Regions from separate parts of the Streptomyces sp. RLA131 genome, predicted to be linked through region 2. Evidence: riboswitches for the same ligand, from Rfam matches in the RefSeq annotation. Region 2 holds a riboswitch; the other holds the start of a gene.
The links. A riboswitch is a leader RNA that binds a small molecule or an ion and turns the genes downstream of it on or off. The one in region 2 is predicted to bind glycine.

Region 1: linked by a shared signal. The riboswitch ahead of gcvT (glycine cleavage system aminomethyltransferase GcvT) and the one ahead of gcvP (aminomethyl-transferring glycine dehydrogenase) in region 2 are both predicted to bind glycine.

Annotation. Positions count from the first base shown of each region.
Region 1 covers NZ_JBWDOQ010000002.1:5,924,719-5,935,616, reverse strand. The annotation lists gene RWE79_RS27855 (ABC transporter substrate-binding protein) at 1-1,027, opposite strand, end outside; gene RWE79_RS27850 (ABC transporter permease) at 1,100-2,092, opposite strand; gene RWE79_RS27845 (DUF885 family protein) at 2,410-3,924, shown strand; gene RWE79_RS27840 (enhanced serine sensitivity protein SseB C-terminal domain-containing protein) at 3,974-4,786, opposite strand; gene RWE79_RS27835 (enhanced serine sensitivity protein SseB) at 4,850-5,623, opposite strand; gene RWE79_RS27830 (hypothetical protein) at 5,758-6,573, shown strand; gene RWE79_RS27825 (AAA family ATPase) at 6,624-7,268, opposite strand; glycine riboswitch at 7,439-7,537, shown strand; gene gcvT (glycine cleavage system aminomethyltransferase GcvT) at 7,681-8,799, shown strand; gene gcvH (glycine cleavage system protein GcvH) at 8,842-9,219, shown strand; gene glyA (serine hydroxymethyltransferase) at 9,269-10,543, shown strand; gene RWE79_RS27805 (L-serine ammonia-lyase) at 10,625-10,898, shown strand, end outside.
Region 2 covers NZ_JBWDOQ010000002.1:1,150,866-1,161,763, forward strand. The annotation lists gene RWE79_RS06170 (glutamate-cysteine ligase family protein) at 1-312, opposite strand, end outside; gene RWE79_RS06175 (hypothetical protein) at 838-1,428, shown strand; gene RWE79_RS06180 (DUF5999 family protein) at 1,692-1,898, shown strand; gene gcvP (aminomethyl-transferring glycine dehydrogenase) at 1,903-4,791, opposite strand; glycine riboswitch at 4,959-5,063, opposite strand; gene RWE79_RS06190 (PRC-barrel domain-containing protein) at 5,165-5,527, shown strand; gene RWE79_RS06195 (DNA polymerase IV) at 5,560-6,927, opposite strand; gene RWE79_RS06200 (MerR family transcriptional regulator) at 7,060-7,704, opposite strand; gene RWE79_RS06205 (bifunctional nuclease family protein) at 7,913-8,386, opposite strand; gene ftsR (transcriptional regulator FtsR) at 8,468-9,202, opposite strand; gene RWE79_RS06215 (FHA domain-containing protein) at 9,220-9,750, opposite strand; gene RWE79_RS06220 (DUF881 domain-containing protein) at 10,155-10,898, opposite strand, start outside.

The DNA of each region.
Region 1 (10,898 bases), 4.8 Mb from region 2:
GCGGCTTGACCGTGGTCGGGAAGACCGCGTACCGGATGAAGCCGGTGTTGGGGTTGTCCGCGTTGGCCTTGTTCTTGGTCAGCACCTCGGACCGGGCGGCCTGGCCGACGCCGGTGGCGTTGATGTCCAGGTCGTAGTCGCCGTTGATCAGACGCTTGTCCATGTCGTCGGCGTTGGTGGTGAGCGTGACCGTGATCTTGTCCGGGAGCGCCTTGCGGACGGTGTCCGTGGAGGCCTTCCAGTACTTGTTCCGCACCAGCACCAGCGACTTGTTCGGGGTGTAGGACTGGAACTTGTACGGGCCGTTGGAGAACGGCTTGAGCCCGTACTTGGCCGCGGTGTCCTTGGACGCCTTGACCGGGGTGCCCGTCGGCATCGCCAGCATCTGCTCGAAGTCGCTGTTGGGCTTCGGCAGGTGGAAGACGATGGTCTTGTCGTCCGGGGTGTCGACCGCCTTCAGACCGAGCTTGTCGGCGGAGGTGTCCTTGTACGGGCCCTTGTACTCACCCTTGGGGTCCAGCACCTGCTGCAGGTAGACCGGGCCGCCGGAGATGACGTCCTGCGCCCAGATGCGCTCGATGCCGTACTTGACGTCCTTGGAGGTGACGGCCGTGCCGTCCTCCCACTTGATGCCGTCCTTGAGGGTGTACGTGTAGGTCTTGCCGCCGTCCGTGATCTTGGCCGTGGAGGTGGCCATGTCCGGTACGAGCGTGGTGCTCTTGGTGCCCGCCTGCGGTGCGTACGTGATCAGCTGGCGCGCGAAGTAACGGTCGAAGTCCCACACGAAGCCGTAGTACCCGCGCTGGGGGTCCCAGGAGTCCGCATCCTGGGTACCGATGAACTTCAGGGTGCCGCCGGCCTTGTCGGACGCGCTCGCCACCTTGTTCACGGCCGCGTTGAAACCGGGCGCCTTCGCGGTGCCGCCGCCGGAGTCACTGCCGCCACAAGCGGCGGTGGACAGCAGAGCCGCGACGGTGAAGACCGTACCCGCAGCCAGTCTGCGCCTCGATGAGCGTGGGAATGTCACTTTCTCGCAACCTCCGTAATCGGTGAAGAGCCTCCTGACGAAACGGCAGGGGCGGGTGGTGCCGTGGTGCTGCTAGCGATTGCCCTTCGGGTCCAGCGCATCGCGCACGCCGTCGCCGAAGAGATTGAAGGCCAGCACGGTGATGAAGATCGCCAGACCCGGGATGATCATGAAGATCGGGTCCGTGTCGTAGAAACTGACAGCCTTGTTGAGCATCTGCCCCCACGACGAGGTGGGCGGCTTGACACCCACCCCCAGGAAGCTCAGCGCCGCCTCGGTGAGGACGTTGGTCGGGATCATCAACGTCGCGTAGACGGTGATCGGCGCGACCAGGTTCGGCAGCAGCTCACGGAAGAGGATGTACGTACGGCCGGCCCCCAGGCTGCGGGCCGCCTCCACGTACTCGCGCTCCCTCAGGCTCAGGGTCTGCCCGCGCACGATACGGCCGATGTACGGCCAGCCGAAGAAGCCGATGACCACGATGAGTACGCCCATCCGGACACCGGACCCGCTGAAGCCCAGCAGGGTGTTCGGCATGACGGAGACCAGCGCGATGATGAAGAGCAGCTGCGGGAAGGCGAGCAGCAGGTCCATGACCCGGCTGATGAGGGTGTCGACCCAGCCGCCGAAGTACCCGGCCACGATGCCGAAGACGGTGCCGATCGCGACCGCGACGATGGCCGAGAGGAACGCCACCAGCAGGGAGACCCGGGCGCCGTAGACGATCCGGCTGAAGACGTCCCGGCCGTTGACCGGCTCCACTCCCAGCAGGTAGTCGCCGCTCATACCGCCCCACTTGGAGGTCGGCGTGCCGAACAGCGGGTCGATCTTCGACTCGTGGAAGTCGTTCGGCGGGTGGCCCAGCGCGCTCACGATCAGGGGGGCGAAGACCGCCACGAGGACCAGCAGCACCACCACCACGCCACCGGCCAGGGCGACCTTGTCGCGCTTGAGCCGGGTCCAGGCGATCCGGCCGGGTGAGCGGCCCACGATCTCCTTGGCCGGAACATCGGCGGTGACGTCGGCCAGCGACGTCTCGGCGGTGTCGTGCAGCGGTGCTGTCATGTCTCCTCGTGCATCCCCCTGCCGGCGGTGGCCGGCTCGCCTGGTCGGCCCGTCCGGGTCGACGGAGTGGGCCGGCACTGTCGGGCGGAGCTCTGTGGTTGTGCCTGGTGGAATCGTCAAGGCGACAAAGTAATTCTGTGAAGCGCCTCTGGGGCGTGAGTCTCCATGGCCCGCGCGATCACGCACCAGGCCTCACAGCGAATGGATGCGCAACCGTGATGTGGTGCGCCATCGTCCGTTATTACCGCACTGTTACGCGCGTCGACCCGGAGCCGGCGGATCGCCGTGCGGGCCCCGAATCGCTACGGTTCGGTGCCATGGATGATCGGCTCCGCGCGGTGTGCGACCTCATGGTTCCCCTGGTCCGGGAGATGGCGGGACTGCACGACTACGACGGCCGGGTGCAGGACCTCTCCCCCGACGGCGTCCGCCGGGGGCTCGCGGCGCTCGCCCACGCCCGGCTCGCCGGCGGCGCCCGTCCCGACCCGCACGACGAGGCCCATCTGTCCGTCTTCGAGGACACCCTCAAGACCCAGTACGGCGACCTGGAGCTGCACCGCCGCGATCCCTATCCCCATCTGTCCAACCTCGAACTGACCTCCTACGACCGCGAGTACGCGCCCCGCGAGCAGCGCGACGAGGCCCGGCTCAGGCATCTGCTCCAGTGGCCCGACGCCGTCGACGCCGCCATCGCCTCGCTGGACCGGGTCAGCGCACCGGTGGCGGGCGCGCTGCTCGGGGCGGTACGGGGGCTGGCCGCCGGGCTGGACGCGGACCGCGAGCCCGAGGCCGGCCCGGCGCTGGCCGCGCACGGCCGGCTGGTGGCCCACATCGCCCGGGCCGCCGAGACCGGCGACCCGGACCCGCGGCTGGGCGGGGCCGCGCTGGCCGCGCTGATGGGCAGTCAGGAGGGCATGCCCGTCGACCTGTCCGCGCTCGCCGACGAGGCAGCCCGCGAACGCGACCGGCTGACCGGGCTGCTGACCGAGTCCTGCGCCCGGCTCGACCCCCGCCGCGGTGTCGGTGAACTCGTTCCGGAACTCCTCGCGGACCACCCGGACGCGGACGGGGTGATCCCCGAGGCCGCCCGGCTCACCGAGGAGGTGATCGAGTTCACCCGCGACCGGAAGCTGGTGCCCTGGCTCGACGGCGACTGCCTGGTCGGGCCGGCCCCGCCCTCGCGCCGCTGGTCCACGGCGATGATGACCTGGGCCGCGCCCGGCGAACCCGACACCGTCTCCTGGTACCACGTCACCCCGCCCGAGCCCGACTGGCCGGAGGACGAGCGCGAGGAGTGGCTCTCGGTCTTCAGCCGCACCAGCCTGCCGGCGATCACGGTGCACGAGGTCGCCCCCGGGCACTTCGCCCACGGGCGGGCCCTGCGGCACGCTCCCACCGACGTACGGCGGGTCCTGCACTCGCTGTCCTTCTGCGAGGGCTGGGCCCACTACGTCGAGGAGGTCTGCCTGGAGGAGGGGTTCCGGGCCCGCGACCCGCGCTTCGCCATCGGTGTGGCCCTTGAGGCGCTCGTCCGGGTGACCCGGCTGACCTGCGCCATCGGGCTGCACACCGGGGCCCTGTCCCTGGACGACGCGACCGCGCTGTTCATGCGCGACGCCCACCTGGCGCGGGCCGGGGCCGCCTCGGAGGCCCGGCGCGGGACGTTCGACGCGGGCTACGGCCGCTACACCTGGGGCAAGCTGGAGATCCTGCGCCTGCGCGACCGGGCCCGGCGGGAGTGGGGCGCCGGCTTCTCCCTGGAGCGGTTCCACGGGGCCCTGCTGGGGCTGGGCAGCCCACCGCTCGGCCTGATCGGCGCGGCGCTGCGCTGACCTGCCCCGACCTACGGCGACTTGAGCCGACCCGCGCCGACCCGCGCTGTCAGCGCGGCGCCGTGGGGCTGCCCCAGCCCCAGACCTGTCCCGCCTGCCCTGTCCGTCCGGACTGGCCCGCGTCGGGGGCACCGGCGTGGGCGTCACGGTCGTAGAAGGGCTGCGCCCGCACCCGCATCCACATCGCGACGGGGTCGTACTCGTCGGCCATGGCGACGGTGGAGACGGGCAGGCCCGGCGGTACGCCGCCGATGGACTGCTGCATCATGACGCGGACGGCCTCGACGGCGGCCGGACCCGTGTCGTACATGTCGAGGCCGATCGCGAGATACGGCTCGCCGAGGGCGGGCTGCACCCAGGCCCGCCGCAGCGCCCGCACGGCGGGGGTGCGGTGGGCGTGCTGGACCAGCAGGGCGTAGTACTGCGGGATCTGGACGGCGGGCTCACTGATGGTCAGGGGCCCGGCGGGAAGGCGGTCGAGGCCGGCGGCGACCCGCCGCAGGTCGAGCCAGGGAATGCCGACACCGCCGCCGGGGGCGTGCGGATTCAGCCACAGGCCCCAGCGGTCCGGGAAGAGGGACGCGGCGATCTCCCGCCCGGTGACCACCTCGTGGGCCCTGCCCCAGCCGCAGGCGGACAGCTCCTGCGGCGAGGTCACACAGGGCGCGTAGCCGTAGCCGGCGACCTCCATGTTGCCGTACTGCGCCTCGGAGGAACCGGGGGCGCCGTGCCACAGCAGCATCCAGAGCCGGCTTTCGGCCAGTGCCCTCAGGAGGTCTTCGTAGGAGTCGTATCTGCCGGGGGTCACTTGCCGGAGCGCATGCTCCAGACCGCCGCCGCCCCCTCCCACGCCCGCGCTCACGTGGCCCGCCCCTTCTGTCGAACTCAAGCCCTGTCTTCGCTCATCAAACCAGGTTATTCGCCCTCAGTCTCGCGTGAAGAAGGGGCGTACGTGCTCCAGCATCCAGTCGCCGACCGGGTCCTGGGCGATGTCGAGAAGTACCAGGTTGACCGGCCAGGGCACGGGCACCGCACCGAGCGAGCGCCCGAGCGCGGTCATCGCGGCGGTGCGGTCCTCCTCCTGCCAGCGGTCGAGCTCCACGCCGACGAAGAGCGCGGGCGGGTCCCCCTCGACGCTCGCCAGGGCCCGGCGGGCGCTCAGCACGACCGGCGTGACGGCGAACTCCCCCGCCGCCACGGCCAGGAACTCCACCGGTTCCTCGTCCCATCCCGGCTCCCACAGCCGCACCCGGGCACCGGACGGGGAACCGGGCGCCCGGTCGGTACGGCACAGCTCCATCACCGCGGCCGGGGGCAGCGGGATGCCCACCGCGCCACCGGGGTTGAGGACGATGCCCACCTTGGGGGGCAGCCCGCGGGCGAACTCCCGTACCGGGGCGACCGCGAAGGACAGTCCGTTGGCCGCCTGCAGGAACTGCTGCTCGGAGCTGAAGACCGGTACGTAGACGACACCGTCGAGCTCGACGGTGGCCAGGTCGAGGTCACGGCTGTCCGGGCCGCCGCCCGCGGGCAGCGGCACCCACACCTGGGAGCGGCCGAGGACCTCCAGGACCCGGGCGGTCGCGCCGGGGTCGCCCATGGCGGCGGAGAGGACCTCTTCGAGTTCATTGGCGGGCCAGCCGCCGTAGGCCACCGCCGGGGCGATTCCGTCCGGTATGCGCTGCGCCGGGATCTCCATATGGAAACCCTATCGGGTAAGCCGAGCGGCCTCGACGGACACGTATGGTGACTGTCGAGTTGCGGAGAGTCACGTCATCTTCTCAGGATGGAGCAGGAAGGCATCAACCCCTACCTTTTGGGAGAAACACGGACATGCGTACCAGCAAGCTCGCCGCCGCCGCCATAGCCGCCGCGCTCAGCGGATCGCTCGTCCTGGGCGTCACCGGTGCCGCAGGCGCGACCGCCCACGCTCCGTCCCGTACCCACGCCTCCGCCGTGGTCTCCGACCCGGCCCAGACGCCCGCCGCCGGCCCGGTCACGGATGTCCTCGCCAAGCTGGCCGACACCCTCTCGGCCGGCGCGAAGCTGAGCCAGGAGGCCCAGGCCGACCAGCCGGACAGTGCCCGCCTCCAGGAGATGCAGCGCAACCTGACGGCGGCGACCGAGCAGCTCTCCAGCTCGCTGGGCATGGCGGCGGCCGCCGCCAAGGCAGCCGCCGGCACCCAGGGCGAGGGCCACGCCACGCCGATCGATGACGCGATGACCAAGGTCAACGACCAGCTCAAGACGCTGACCACGGATGTCACCGCGCTCGTCGCGGCGATCGGCAACAAGGACTTCGCCAAGATCACGGCCCTGATCCCCAAGATCCTCGCGGACCTGACCGCCCTGGTGACCTCGGTGCCGGCCATCCTGAACGCCCTGCTCGCCGGGCTGCTGCCCTTCCCGCTGCCGATCGGGCTCGAGAACGGCGCGTCCCCGGCCGACCAGACCACCCCGGCTGCTCCGGCGGACCAGGCCGCCCCGGCGGACCAGGCTGCTCCGGCGACCCCGGCCGCCCCGGCCGACCAGGCCGCCCCGGCTGCTCCGGCCGCCCCGGCGGACCAGGCCGCTCCGGCGGACCAGCAGGTCGCCGGCGCCCCCGCCGTGGCGCAGCTCCCGCAGGGCGGCGGTGCGGGCGCCAACTGATCACCGGCCGCTCCACCGCCGTACCGCCGTACCGCCGCGGCCCGGGCCGCTCAGCCGTCGAACGTGATGGCACCGAGCGCCCGGGCCGCCGCGCGGTCCAGCAGCACCGTCGATTCGCACGCGCCCGGCAGCCTCCCGGCCTCGGCCGCCGCCAGCAGCCGCCGTGACGCCCTGCGGTGCCGGGCCATCGCGTACGCGGACACCCGTCGGCCACGCGAGCGCTGCCCGTCGCGGGCGGCCTCCTCGGTCACGTCGAGCAGCAGCAGATGCAGGCCCCGGCCGCGCCCGGCGGCCTGCCGGGCGAGCCAGTTCCGTACCCACGGCAGCGTCCCGCAGTCGTGGACGACGACGCTCTCGCCGGAGCGCAGCGCCCGCCGCATCCCGGCGTAGTGCGCGATCCGCACCAGCGGCCGGTACAGGGCGTAGGGCAGGCGGGCCGGCATCCGGGCCGCCCAGCGCAGCCGTACCTCCTGGGAGTCGACCAGCCGGGCACCCGTGGCGCGCCGCATCAGGGTGCTCTTGCCGCCGCCGGGCAGGCCGGAGACGACCAGCACGTCACCGGCGGGGTAGTTGAGGGTGTGCACGGCCCGCTCCCGCAGGTCGGTCAGCGGCCGCGGCCGGGCGCCGGCTCCGGCTCTTGTCCCGGTTCCGGACAGCGTCCGTACCGCGTACGCACCGCCGGATCGCACCAGCACAGCGATCGCCCTCCCCCGGTCCCAGAGTTTCAAGAAATGGTAATGGGAAGACCAACGGATCCCCTATCGCCCGACCGGGATCGGGACCGGGCCGGGACGGGGCCGGGACACGATCGCGACAAGACCCGGAGCCCGTGCAATGATGGCGGCTCAATCTCATACAGGCCGTTCGAGGCCGCGCGGGAGAGCTCCGTCCGGGTCAACCGGAAGGGCGCCGAAGGAGCAAGTCCTCCCTTGAATCTCTCAGGCACCGTTACCGCGCGGACGAGGCACATCTGAAAAGCGGGCGGCATCCGGCACCGGACTCCGCCCCACCCAAGGTGCAAACCGTGGCCGCAGGGCTCACGGTGAACCTCTCAGGTTCCGATGACAGATGGGGAGGAGTCCTCGCCACGCCTGCATTGGGAGCCCCATGACCGACGTCGCCCTTCCGCGCCGTACCGCGCTCGACGCGCTGCACCGCGCGCTCGGCGCCACCATGACCGACTTCGCCGGCTGGGACATGCCGCTGCGCTACGGCAGCGAGCGCGACGAGCACCACGCGGTACGGACCCGGGCCGGGCTCTTCGACCTCTCCCACATGGGCGAGATCACCGTCACCGGCCCGCAGGCGGCCGAGGCGCTGGACTTCGCGCTGGTCGGCCACATCTCCGCGGTCGCCGTCGGCCGGGCCCGCTACACGATGATCTGCCGGGAGGACGGCGGCATCCTGGACGACCTGATCGTCTACCGGCTGGGCGACACCGAGTTCATGATCGTCGCCAATGCCTCCAACGCCCAGGTCGTGCTCGACGCCGTCACCGAACGGGCCGCCGGTTTCACGGCGGAGGTACGGGACGACCGGGACGCGTACGCGCTGATCGCCGTCCAGGGGCCTCAGTCGCCGGGCATCGTGAAGTCGCTGACCGACGCCGACCTGGACGGCCTGAAGTACTACGCCGGGCTGCCCGGCACCGTCGCCGGCGTCCCGGCGCTGATCGCCCGCACCGGCTACACCGGCGAGGACGGCTTCGAACTGTTCGTGGCCCCCGCCGACGCGGAGAAGCTCTGGCAGGCGATCACCGACGCGGGCGCCCCCGCGGGCCTGGTCCCGTGCGGGCTGTCCTGCCGGGACACCCTGCGCCTGGAGGCCGGGATGCCGCTGTACGGGCACGAGCTGAGCACCGCGCTCACCCCCTTCGACGCCGGGCTGGGCCGGGTCGTGAAGTTCGGCAAGCCGGGTGACTTCGTGGGCCGCGAGGCGCTGCTGGCGGCCGCGGACCGGCCGGTCCGCTCGCTGGTCGGCCTGGTCGCCGAGGGCCGCCGGGTCCCCCGCGCGGGCTACCCGGTGGTGGCGGGCGGCGCGGTGGTCGGCGAGGTCACCTCCGGCGCCCCGTCCCCGACCCTGGGCCGGCCGATCGCGATGGCGTACGTGGACGCCGCGTACGCCGCTCCCGCTGCCGCCTCCGCGTCGGGTATCGCCGTGGACATCCGGGGCAGCCACGAACCGTACGAGGTCGTGGCCCTGCCCTTCTACAAGCGCACCCGCTGACCCTTTTCACCAGCACCTCACCGCATCCAGGAGAATCAGGACATGAGCAACCCCCAGCAGCTGCGCTACAGCAAGGAGCACGAGTGGGTCTCCGCCGCCGAGGCGGGCGTCTCCACCGTGGGCATCACCTCGCACGCCGCCGACGCGCTCGGTGACGTCGTGTACGTCCAGCTCCCGGAGGTCGGCTCCACGGTCACCGCGGGCGACACCTGCGGCGAGCTGGAGTCGACCAAGTCGGTCAGCGACCTGTACGCGCCGGTCACCGGAGAGGTCACCGAGGTCAACCAGGACGTCGTGGACGACCCGGCACTGGTGAACTCCGCCCCGTTCGAGGGCGGTTGGCTGTTCAAGGTGAAGGTGGGCGAGGAGCCGGGCGACCTGCTCTCCGCCGACGAGTACGCCGCCTTCACCGGCAACTGATCCTCCTGGCCCTCCTGGCCTTTCTGACCCTCAGCCCCTCGGGATGATGATGTCTCTCCTCAACAGTTCCCTGCACGAGCTCGACCCCGACGTCGCCGCCGCCGTCGACGCCGAGCTCCACCGCCAGCAGTCCACCCTCGAGATGATCGCCTCCGAGAACTTCGCCCCCGTGGCGGTCCTCCAGGCCCAGGGCTCGGTCCTCACCAACAAGTACGCCGAGGGCTACCCCGGCCGCCGCTACTACGGCGGCTGCGAGCACGTCGACGTCGTCGAGCAGCTCGCCATCGACCGCGTCAAGGCGCTCTTCGGCGCCGAGCACGCCAACGTACAGCCGCACTCGGGCGCGCAGGCCAACGCGGCCGCGATGTTCGCGCTGCTCTCCCCCGGCGACACGATCCTCGGCCTGAGCCTGGCCCACGGCGGGCACCTCACCCACGGCATGAAGATCAACTTCTCCGGCAAGCTCTACAACGTGGTCCCGTACCACGTGGACGCCGAGACCGGTCTGGTCGACATGGACGAGGTCGAGCGCCTCGCCAAGGAGAACAGCCCCAAGCTGATCGTCGCCGGCTGGTCCGCCTACCCGCGCCAGCTCGACTTCGCCGCCTTCCGCCGGATCGCCGACGAGGTCGGCGCCTATCTGATGGTCGACATGGCGCACTTCGCGGGCCTGGTCGCGGCGGGGCTCCACCCCTCCCCGGTCCCGTACGCGGACGTGGTCACCACCACGACCCACAAGACCCTGGGCGGCCCGCGCGGCGGCGTCATCCTGTCCAGGGCCGAGCTCGCCAAGAAGATCAACTCCGCGGTCTTCCCCGGCCAGCAGGGCGGCCCGCTGGAGCACGTCATCGCGGCCAAGGCCGTCGCCTTCAAGGTCGCCGCGAGCGAGGACTTCAAGGACCGCCAGGTCCGTACCCTCGAAGGCGCGAAGATCCTCGCCGACCGCCTGGTCCAGCCCGACCTGGCCGAGGCCGGCGTCTCGGTGCTGTCCGGCGGCACCGACGTCCACCTCGTCCTGGTCGACCTGCGCGACAGCGAACTGGACGGGCAGCAGGCCGAGGACCGCCTCCACGAGGTCGGCATCACCGTCAACCGCAACGCGATCCCCAACGACCCCCGGCCGCCCATGGTCACCTCGGGTCTGCGCATCGGCACCCCGGCACTGGCCACCCGCGGCTTCGGCGCCGAGGACTTCCGCGAGGTCGCCGACATCATCGCCGCCACGCTCAAGCCCGGCTTCGACGCCGACACGTCCAAGGCGCTGGGCGCCCGGGTCTCGGCGCTGGCAGCCAAGCACCCGCTCTACCCCGGCCTGAACAAGTAACACGTACGTCCCGGTGGGGGCGCCCGTCCGCCGTCCCGACGGCCGCGCGCCCCCACCAACCCCACCCCAGGGAGTCACCCCGTGGCCATCTCGGTCTTCGACCTCTTCTCGATCGGCATAGGCCCGTCCAGCTCCCACACCGTGGGCCCGATGCGCGCCGCCCGTATGTTCTCCCGCCGGCTCAGGAACGAAGGCCTGCTCGCCCGTACGGCCGCCGTCCGAGCCGAACTCTTCGGCTCCCTCGGCGCCACCGGCCACGGCCACGGCACCCCCAAGGCCGTCCTCCTCGGCCTCGAAGGCGCCTCCCCGCGCACCGTCGACGTCGAGAACGCCGACGCCGAGGTCGAGCGCATCC
Region 2 (10,898 bases):
TTCGGCGAGCCGGTCCAGGACGCGTCCGGCCAGCCTGTGCGGAGCGATATTCACTTCAATATTGAACTGCGCGAGCTCGGTCTGGAAATCCTTGCTCGCGATGCGCTCCAGCACCTCTTCGTTCATCATGCGCGGGAGTCCGTCGGAATCCGTGAGATTCAGTTCTATCTCCAGGCCCATGAGATTACGCGGCCGGTCGAACCGCTTCTCCTCCAGCAGCCGCTCCAGCCCCACCAGGCACTGCCGCAGCTTCCGCCGGTACCGAAGGCGGTCGGACAGGTCGAACCCGGTGGCCACGACCTTCTCCCCCATGGGGTGTCCCTCCTTGTGTGGGCGTGCTCGGATGATGCCCACCCTTGAGATCGACAACGCTCTCGCGAGCCCTTTGGAACGGGCCCGCCCCGGCCGCCTACCCGCTACGCTGTCGGAGGAACACCTCTCGGGCACATTCCACTGGCAAGGCGGCTATCCGCGGTTCGTCCGGCCTCGTGAAAAAGACCGACGAGATTCAGCCATCCGCAGCAGCGTGGGAACACCTGCTGAGCGGCAGGCATTTCACCGTGAATACGGAGGAATTAGCGCCTCAGGACGGCGTAATAGCGCCTTGCTCGTAATCCTGATGACGACTAGTGGAAACACCTCGCGAACACTCCTCGTATAAACTCCGCTCATAAGGCAGAGACTCCGTGGCCCGCCGGAAGTACCCCGCAGGTATCCGGCCATGGGTGGGGATCCGCATGCCCACAGCTCTCCCCCGCCCGGTCCCGGTCGTCACGCCCCCAGTGCCGTCCGCACCCGCCGAGCACCGCCGTGTCTCCCGATGAGAGGCCGCCCACCATGCCGCTGCAGGTACCCCCAGCACCCGCCCCAGCCCTCCGGAGCGTCCTGGCCGCGCTGAGTTCGCCCACCGCCGTCCGTGAGGCGCGTACCCCGTCGTTGCGCACCGCCACCGGACCGCTGGTACCCGAACATCCGCTTCCCGTGCACGTCCTCGAACCGGTGGCTCCGGACCGGGGACTGCCACGGGCCCGGCTCACCGGCTGGCGTTTCCACATCAGGGCCGGGGAGGGCGGAGTGGCCGCGGCCGGCGAGACGGTGTGCACCGCGGACGGCTGGACCTTCTCGCACTTCTGCGAGGGTCCCTATCTGCTGTCCACCGAAAGGGCGTTGCGCCAGGCCGAGCCCCTGGCGTCGGCGTACCAGCCGCATCTGCTGTCCGTGCCGGGGCTGTACATGCTGACGCTGTGGCTGCACAGCGACGCCACCGCCGACGCCGCGACCGCCCAGCCCGGCGCGGCGGACCTGCTGATCCCACTGGCCCCTGCCCCGCCCGGGATCGCCGCGCACCGCATCCACCGGCTGTCGGACCTGGTCCCGGTGCTCACCCTCCGGCTCGCCCCGGCCCCGCTGCTGGGGACGCGCGTCTGACCCGGGAGCACGGCGGCAGACACCTGACACGCGGACACCCCCGTGACCTCACGGTCACGGGGGTGTTGCTTTGTGCGAGCAACCGCCCGCACGGGTGACTGCGTCCCCAACTAACAAGAAAAGCTCACACGAAATGCCTGCGGAATCACGTCAGTAGAGCAACACTGGACCCGACCAACGAAACGGGGGGCACGGTCATGAAGAAGGTACCTACCCCAGCAGACAGCTCGTCACACCAACCGCAGCGAAAGAACCCGCCGATCATGTGTCAGCACCAGTTGCTTTGCCCGACCGCCAGCAGCCCCGACCGCGAGGCCGCCCAGGTGGTGGCCCACCACCCGGAACAGGGCTGGAGCCTGCTGTGCAACGGTGTCCTCCTCTTCGAGGACACCGGCGAACTCCTGCCCGACGGGCAGATCATCGCACCGCACCGGCCGCTCGGCACCGAGCGCATCGTGACGGCTGCCTGAGGAGCTACCCCTCGTACTCGTCGAGCGGCGGGCACGAGCAGACCAGGTTCCGGTCGCCGTAGGCGCCGTCTATACGACGCACCGGAGGCCAGTACTTGTCCGCCGGCGACACCCCGGCCGGGAACACCGCCTCCTGACGGGAGTACGGGTGCTCCCACTCGCCGCCGAGTGCGGCAGCGGTGTGCGGCGCGTTGCGCAGCGGGTTGTCATCCGCCGGCCAGAGACCGGAGCCGACCTTGTCGATCTCCGCGCGGATCGAGATCATCGCCTGGCAGAAGCGGTCCAGTTCCGCCAGGTCCTCGCTCTCGGTCGGCTCGATCATCAGCGTCCCGGCCACCGGGAACGACATCGTCGGCGCGTGGAAGCCGTAGTCGATCAGGCGCTTGGCGACGTCGTCGACCGTCACGCCCGTCTCCTTGGTCAGCGGCCGCAGGTCGATGATGCACTCGTGCGCCACCAGCCCGCCGGGGCCGGTGTAGAGCACCGGGTAGTGCGGTTCCAGCCGCTTGGCCATGTAGTTGGCGCCCAGCACCGCGACCTGCGTGGCGGCCTTGAGCCCCTCGGCGCCCATGAGCCGTACGTACGCCCACGAGATCGGCAGTATGCCGGCCGAGCCGAACGGGGCCGCGGAGACCGGGCCGACGCCGGTCGCCGGACCGGCCTCGGGCTGGAGCGGATGGTTCGGCAGATACGGGGCCAGGTGGGCGCGGACCGCGACCGGGCCGACACCCGGGCCACCGCCGCCGTGCGGGATGCAGAAGGTCTTGTGCAGGTTGAGGTGGGACACATCGCCGCCGAAGTGGCCCGGCTTGGCAAGCCCCACCAGGGCGTTGAGGTTGGCGCCGTCCACGTAGACCTGGCCGCCGGCGTCGTGCACGGCGGCGCAGATCTCACCGATGTGCTCCTCGAACACACCGTGGGTGGAGGGGTAGGTGACCATCAGCACGGCCAGTTCGTCCGCGTACTGCTCGATCTTGGCGTGCAGGTCGGCGATGTCCACCTCGCCGTCGTCGCTGGTGCGCACGACGACCACCCGCATACCGGCCATGACCGCGCTGGCCGCGTTGGTGCCGTGCGCGGAGGACGGGATGAGGCAGACCGTGCGCCCGGTGTCACCGTTGGCCCGGTGGTACGCGCGGACCGCGAGCAGACCCGCCAACTCGCCCTGGGAACCGGCGTTGGGCTGGATGCTGACCTTGTCGTAACCGGTGACCTCGGCGAGCTGCTCCTCCAACTCCCGGATGAGCGTGAGGTATCCGGCGGCCTGCTCGGCCGGCGCGAAGGGGTGCAGCGCGCCGAACTCGGGCCAGGTGACCGGCTCCATCTCCGTCGTGGCGTTCAGCTTCATCGTGCAGGAGCCGAGCGGGATCATGCCCCGGTCCAGCGCGTAGTCCCGGTCCGCGAGGCGGCGCAGGTAGCGCAGCATGGCGGTCTCGGAGCGGTGCTGGTGGAAGACGGGGTGGGTGAGGTAGGTATCGGTGCGCAGCAGCGCCTCCGGAAGGGTGTCCCCGGTGGCCGCGTCCAGCGCCTCGATGTCACCGGGCCCGACCCCGAACGCGCCCCAGACGGCGGCGAGCTGGTCGCGACCGGTGGTCTCGTCACAGGCGATGCCGACCAGATCGGCGTCCGTCTGCCACAGGTTGACCCCGGCCTCGCGGGCGGCGGTCACGACCTCGGCGGCCCGGCCCGGCACCCGGGCGGTGACCGTGTCGAAGAAGGCGTCCGTCGTGACCTCGACACCGCCGGCCCGCAGCCCCTGGGCGAGGATCGCCGCGTAGCGGTGGGTGCGGCTCGCGATGCCGCGCAGGCCGTCGGGGCCGTGGTAGACCGCGTACATCCCGGCCATCACGGCCAGCAGGACCTGCGCGGTGCAGATGTTGCTGGTGGCCTTCTCCCGGCGGATGTGCTGCTCACGGGTCTGCAGGGCCAGCCGGTACGCCTTGTTGCCGTCGGCGTCCACCGACACGCCGACCAGGCGGCCGGGCAGGCTGCGGGCGAACTGCGCGCGCACCGCCATGTATCCGGCGTGCGGGCCGCCGAAGCCCATGGGTACGCCGAAGCGCTGGGTGGTGCCGACCGCGATGTCCGCGCCCAGTTCGCCGGGCGAGGTGAGCAGGGTCAGCGCCAGCAGGTCGGCGGCGACGGTGACGATCGCGCCCAGGCCGTGGGCCTGCTCCACGACCGGCCGCAGGTCACGGACCGCGCCGGAGGCACCCGGGTACTGGAGCAGGACGCCGAAGACACCGCGTTCGGCCACCTCGGCCGGGATGCCGGCCGAGAGGTCGGCGACGACGACCTCGACGCCGGTGGGCTCGGCGCGGGTCCGCAGCACGGCGGTGGTCTGCGGGAAGGTGTCGGCGTCGACCAGGAAGACACCGTTCTTGACCTTGCCGACCCGGCGGGACAGCGCCATCGCCTCGGCGGCGGCGGTGCTCTCGTCGAGCAGCGAGGCCCCCGAGGTGGGCAGTCCGGTGAGGTCGGCGACCACGGTCTGGAAGTTCAGCAGCGCCTCCAGGCGGCCCTGCGAGATCTCCGGCTGGTAGGGCGTGTACGCGGTGTACCAGGCCGGGTTCTCCATGACGTTGCGCAGGATCACCGGCGGGGTGAAGGTGCCGTAGTAGCCGAGCCCGATCATGGGGTGAAGGACCTGGTTGCGGTCGGCCAGCGCGCGCAGTTCGGCGGTCACCTCGGCCTCGGTACGGGCGGCCGGCATGCGCAGCGCCTCGGCGCTCCTGATGGCGTCCGGCACCGCGGCGGCGGTCAGCTCGTCGAGTGAGCCGTACCCGACCTGGGCCAGCATCTTGTCCTGCGCGGACCGGTCGGGCCCGATGTGGCGGCCGGCGAACGGAATGCCGCGTTCCAGCTCGGAGAGGGGGATGCGGTGGGCGGTCATCTGCGGAGGCCTCCTGGTCTGACGCGCTCGGGCGAGGCGCTGGTCTGACTCCAATGGGGCCTCCCCCTCTGTCATCTGAACCTGAGAGCTTCACCGTCCCGTCTGCACGGAACGGCTTTCACCGTCGGTGAGAAACGGCTTTCGCCGTCGCTGCTTTCCAGAGTGACCTCACCCGTGCGGTACGGATGCCTGAGAGATTCCGGGGAGGAGTTGCTCCTTCGGCGCCCGGCCTGCGCGACGCTGCGCTTCCGGGACTCTCCCGCATGGGGTCTGCGGCCGCTGTCAGCCTACCAGCGTGACTTCCGCGAGCGGCATGTGACAGAAAGTGGCTTTCATGCCTAAATAGGATCAATCACTAGTTGTTGGAGGAACCGTGCAGACCGGTATCGATCCGCGCAGCCTGATCGGCCGCAGGGCCTTCGACCTCAACGGAGTGAAGATCGGCACCGTCGACGAGGTCTACCTCGACGACGCCACCGGACGCCCCGAATGGGCCGCCGTCCGGACCGGGCTGTTCAGCCGTGACGCCTTCGTGCCCCTGGAGCCCAGTCAGTTCGTCGATGACCATCTCATCGTCCCCTTCGACAAGGCTCTGATCAAGGACGCACCCGACTTCGGCGTGGGCCGGCATCTCTCGCCCGAGCAGGAACTCCAGCTCTACCATCACTACGGCCTCGAAGTACCGCCCGCCGCCGTCGGCGACCACGACTTCGGCACCCTCGCCGGCGACGCCTGACCCCTGCCCCGGGGTGCGGCGGCCTCGCGCCGTCACCGCGGGGGCGGCGGGGGCAGTGGGGGCGGCGGGGGCGGCACCAGGGGCAGCGGGTCCGCGGGCTCCAGGTCGGGTGCCTCCACGGGGAACGTCCGCACCCGCCCCGGCGCCGGCGATCCCGGCTCCTCGAAGCGCACCGTGACCCGGCCCACCCCGCTGCCCTGCACCCAGCCCGCGCCGTGGACGGCATGCCGCACATCCTGGCCCGGCAGCCAGCGCCGCGCGGGGACGGCCGGCTCCTCCTGCGCCGGCTCCAGCGGGGCCGCGGCCGCCTCCTGCTCGGCGGCGAGACCCTCGGCGGCCGCCGCCTGCGCGAACAGATCCTCCTGGGTGAAGTCGGCGAGGCCCGCGACACCCACCCCGAGCAGCCTGACGCCGCCCGTGGTGTCGACGGCCTCTATCAGCCGTCCCGCCGTCTCCCGCACCACCGCCGGGTCGTCGGTCGGCGCCCGCAGCGTCTCGGAGCGCGTCAGGGTACTGAAGTCGTACCGCCGGACCTTGATCACCACGGTGCGCCCGGAGCGCCCGGCGCCCCGCAGCCGCTTCACGCAACGGTCGGCCAGCCGGTCCAGCTCGGCCCGGACCCGTATCCGGTCCGTCAGGTCCACGTCGAAGGTGTCCTCGACCGAGATGGACTTGTGCTCCCGCTCCGCGACCACCGGCCGGTCGTCCAGTCCGGCCGCCATCGCGTACAGCGACGCCCCGTGCGCCTTGCCCAGCAGCCGGACGAGCTCCGCCTCCCCCGCGTGCCGCACCTCCGCGATGGTGCCGAGCCCGGCCCTCCGCAGAACCTCGGCGGTGGCCGGGCCGACCCCTGGCAGTGTGCGCGCCGGCATGGGGGCGAGCAGCTCGCGCTCGGTGCCCGGCTCGACCACGACCAGCCCGTCGGGCTTGGCCTCCTCCGAGGCGATCTTGGCGAGCAGCTTGGAGGCGGCGAGCCCGACCGACGCGGTGAGCCCGGTGGCCGCCCTGATGTCCGCGCGCAGCTTCTCCGCGACGGCCCGGGGGCGGTCACCGATACCGCCGGCCTCCAGATCGACGAATGCCTCGTCCAGGCTCAGCGGCTCCACCAACGGCGACAGCTGTCCGAGCAGCCCCATCACCACCTCGCTGACCTGGCGGTACAGCTCGAAGCGCGGGATCAGATAGGCGGCGTTCGGACAGAGCCGCCGAGCGTGCGCCATGGCCATCGCCGAGTGCACCCCGTGCACCCGCGCCTCGTACGAGGCCGTCGCGACCACCCCGCGCGGCCCCACACCACCGACGATCACCGGCTTTCCGCGCAGGGACGGCTTCGACCCCTGCTCGACGGCGGCGAAGAACGCGTCCATGTCGAGGTGCAGGATGGTCGGGGAGCTTCTCACAGCACCGATGCTGCCCTATGCCACTGACAGCCGCCGTACAGGCGTACGGCGGCCGGCCGGCACCGGCGGCGACCGGCGTGGCTGGGACCCGTTCGAGGCACCCCGTCCGGCCGCCGGGCGCGGTGTCGCGCGCTACCCCGCGCGGTTGCGGCGCCGGGCCAGCTCGTCCCCCGGGTTGTGCCCGGGCAGCGTCTCCCCGGTGTCGACCCGCTCACCGTGCAGCTGCGCGAGTGAACCCTCCACATCGCGCCACACCACGCCGACCGCGATCCCGAAGATGCCCTGGCCGCCCTGGAGCAGTGAGACCACCTCGTCGGGGGATGTGCACTCGTAGACCGTCGCACCGTCGCTCATCAGCGTCATCCTGGCCAGCTCGGCCGGCGCGCAGGAGCGCAGGTGCTGTACGGCGTTGCGGATGTTCTGCAGGGAGACGCCCGTGTCGAGGAGCCGCTTGACGATCTTGAGGACGACCACGTCGCGGAAGCTGTAGAGCCGCTGGGTGCCCGATCCGTACGCGGGCCTGATGCTCGGCTCAACCAGTCCGGTGCGGGCCCAGTAGTCGAGCTGGCGGTAGGTGATGCCGGTGGCCGCGCAGGCCGTGGGACCGCGGTAGCCGACGGTCTCGGCCGCGCCGGATCCCGTGGAGGCGCTCTCCGGTCCGGGTGCGGCCGGGTCGCTCCCACCCCCGTCGGCGGCCATCGCGGAGTGCCGGGCCAGGGCCTCGCGCAGCGGATACGGGCCGCCGCCTGCGGCCATTCCGTCGCCGGTGCTGATCACGCCGACCTCCGTCCCTTCTCGTCCCGCCGGGCGCGTGCACGTGCCGTGGGGACTTTCCCTCTCGACGGTAGGCAGTCACTCCGGGTGCGTCAACGATCGCCACGCTCGGCACGCCGAGTGATATCAACCCCAGGAGTGGTTTCGCGTGTCCGCCGGAGGGGTAAGGCTAGCCGAATGGTCGTCAGCAGGGGCCCTTACGCGGTACTGGCTACTGACTGCTGGTGCCGAAGTCCTCCGGCGAGATCTGGTCGAGGAACTCGCGGAACTTCTCGACCTCGTCCTCCTGCTCGTCGGGGATGGCGATACCCGCGTCGTCGAGCACGCCCTCGCTCCCGTAGATCGGGGTGCCGGTGCGCAGCGCCAGCGCTATGGCGTCGGAGGGACGGGCACTGACCTCGACGCCGCTGGCGAAGACCAGCTCGGCGTAGAAGACGCCCTCGCGCAGATCGGTGATCCTCACCTCGGCCAGGGTCTGGCCGATGGCTTCGAGCACGTCCTTGAACAGATCGTGGGTCAGCGGCCGCGCGGGCGTCATGCCCTGCTGGGCGAAGGCGATGGCGGTGGCCTCCCCGGGCCCGATCCAGATGGGCAGGTAGCGGTCCCCTCCCACCTCGCGCAGAAGCACGATCGGTTGATTGGAGGGCATTTCGACCCGGACACCCACGACATCGAGCTCGTTCACACAGCAACCCTAGGACGTGCCCGGCCGGTTTGGGTAGTCGGGGAGGAAGCTGCCGCCCCGGCGGAGGCTCGCAGCCTGGCCTCAGAACAGCCGCACGCGCAGCGCAGACTGGACCAGCGCGGCATGCAGCCGCACCGACAGCGCCGCCAGCTCCCGGGCGGTGTTCTCCGCATGCGCCCTGGTCTGCGGATTGCGGTGCCTGCGCAGCGGGGCGACCACCTGTTCGACCAGACCGGCCTCGCGGTCCGCGGCGGCCTTCACGGCCCGCAGATGGCGCGGCTCCAGGCCGAAGCGGCCCAGCTCGGAGATCAACTTGGCGATGTTCACCGATTCGGCGTCATAGCCGCCGTCCTGGCCCGCCTCGACCAGTCCGTAGGACTCCCACTGCCCCAGATCGTCCTCACCCGCACCGGTGGCCGCCATGAGCTCCTCGCGGCCGAGCCGCAGCCCCGTCGGTTCCGGCTCGACCGGCTGGTCCAGCAGGTCACGGGGCTCGGCGGGCGGGGGCAGCGAGACGGTCTCACCCCGGTCCAGGGCGTCCAGATGCTCGCGGATCACCTTCAACGGAAGGTAGTGGTCGCGCTGCATGCGCAGGATGTGCCCGAGCCGCTCCACGTCCCGGACCGCGAACTTCCGGTACCCCGAAGGGGTGCGCTGCGGCTCGACCAGGCCCTCCGCCTCCAGAAAACGGATCTTGGAGATGGTGACCTCGGGGAACTCCTCGCGCAGTTGGCCGAGGACCGCCCCGATGCTCAGCAGGCTGCCGTCCGCGGTGGCGGTGCCGTTTCCGGCACCGCCCGCCGGTGTACGAAGCATGGACCTTCCCTCGCGGGTCAGATGCCCCGCTGGCTCGCGTAGAAGACCAGTCGGTACTTGCCGATCTGCACCTCGTCGCCATTGGCCAGAGGTACCGCGTCGATCCGTTCCCGGTTGACGTACGTGCCGTTGAGGCTGCCGACGTCGGAGACCGTGAAGCCTCCGTCGGTGCCCCGCCGGAACTCCACATGCCGCCGCGAGACGGTCACGTCGTCCAGGAAGATGTCGCTCTCCGGGTGACGGCCCGCCGTGGTCAGCTCGCCGTCCAGGAGGAAGCGGCTGCCGGAGTTGGGACCACGCCGCACGATCAGCAGCGCGGAACCCGGCGGCAGCGCGTCCACGGCGGCCTGGGCCTCCGCGGACAGCGACGGGACCAGCGTCTGACCGGTCGCCTCGGCCTCGTACGCCTCAAGACCGGAGATGGAGATCGTCGAGGTCGTCTCCGACGCCCGCTCGAACGGGGCTCCCCCGCGCAGCGGCGCGCCGCAGTTGGAGCAGAAGCGACTCGCCTCCGCATTGCGGTGCCCGCACCTCGTACAGACCGGCAAGGACCCTCCACCCGCGTTCGAGGTTGATGGTTCCCCGAAACCTATGCGGCCGGACGCGGCAGGGTCAACAGAAGCCACGCCGGTACCACCCGAAATGTCGCCACCGGATCCGGCGGGGCCATTGCGGAACAGCGGACGCTCCTCACCCGCTTCCTCATCCTGGGCGTGTCGCGGCGCGCGGTGCCGTGCCGTGGCACTGTCACGCTCCTGCCGCGCGCTCTTACCGAACAACTTTCCGAACAACTTCACGGGCGATTCCCCTTGAACGAAACAGACCCGCCCGTGGGGCAGGACGAACCCTCAGTCACGACCAACACACAGTTTCCATCACGCACCACATGCCACATGCGGCGACCCCCCGTTCTCACATGCCCTCTGGCCGGGTACCCCCATTCGCCGAGCTGTCACCGGGACGACGACTGAGCGTAGTCAGGCGCCTCCGACGGCCGCAAGGCGTCCACAACGATCTTCTGCGAGCGGGTCACATCCGCTGTGGCCTGCTCCTTCTCCAGAGTCTGCACCACTCCGCCGGGGATGTTCAGCGCTGGTTCAAGATCCTGTGGATTACCGATGACTTTGAACCGGTACGGCTGTGAGATCTTCTTGCCGTCGATCTTCACGCTGCCGCCCTCCTGGGTGAAGTACGTGTCCGCGACCACCCGCACATCGTTGATCTGAATGGCCTCCGCACCCGCCGCCCGCAGCTCCTGGAGGGTGTCCAGCAGCGTGTCCGACTCCACGGACCCCTTCGGGTCGGTGATCGTCAGGGTGATGCCCGGTCCCTGGGCCGCGACGGTGCCGGCCAGCACCCCGAGCTGCTGTGCCTTCTGCTCGGTCTGCTTACGGGCCTCCTCGGCCTGGTCGGAGCTGTTCTCCAGCTCCGTACGCTGGCTCTCCAGGCGCTGCTTCTCGTCCTGGAGCCGCTGTGTGCGGTTGTCCAGCTCGTCGAGGATCCGGACCAGGTCCTCCTGCCGGGCACCGCGCAGCGCGCTGCTGTCGCTGGTGGAGCGGACCTGGATGGCCAGGCCGAGGCCCAGCACGAACAGCAGCAGCGCCACGATCAGCTGCGCCCGGCTCACCCGGGGCGGCCACAGGCCGGCCTTCAGCCGCTGCCGGCCGCCGGAGGCGTCCTGCGGGCCCGGGGCGGG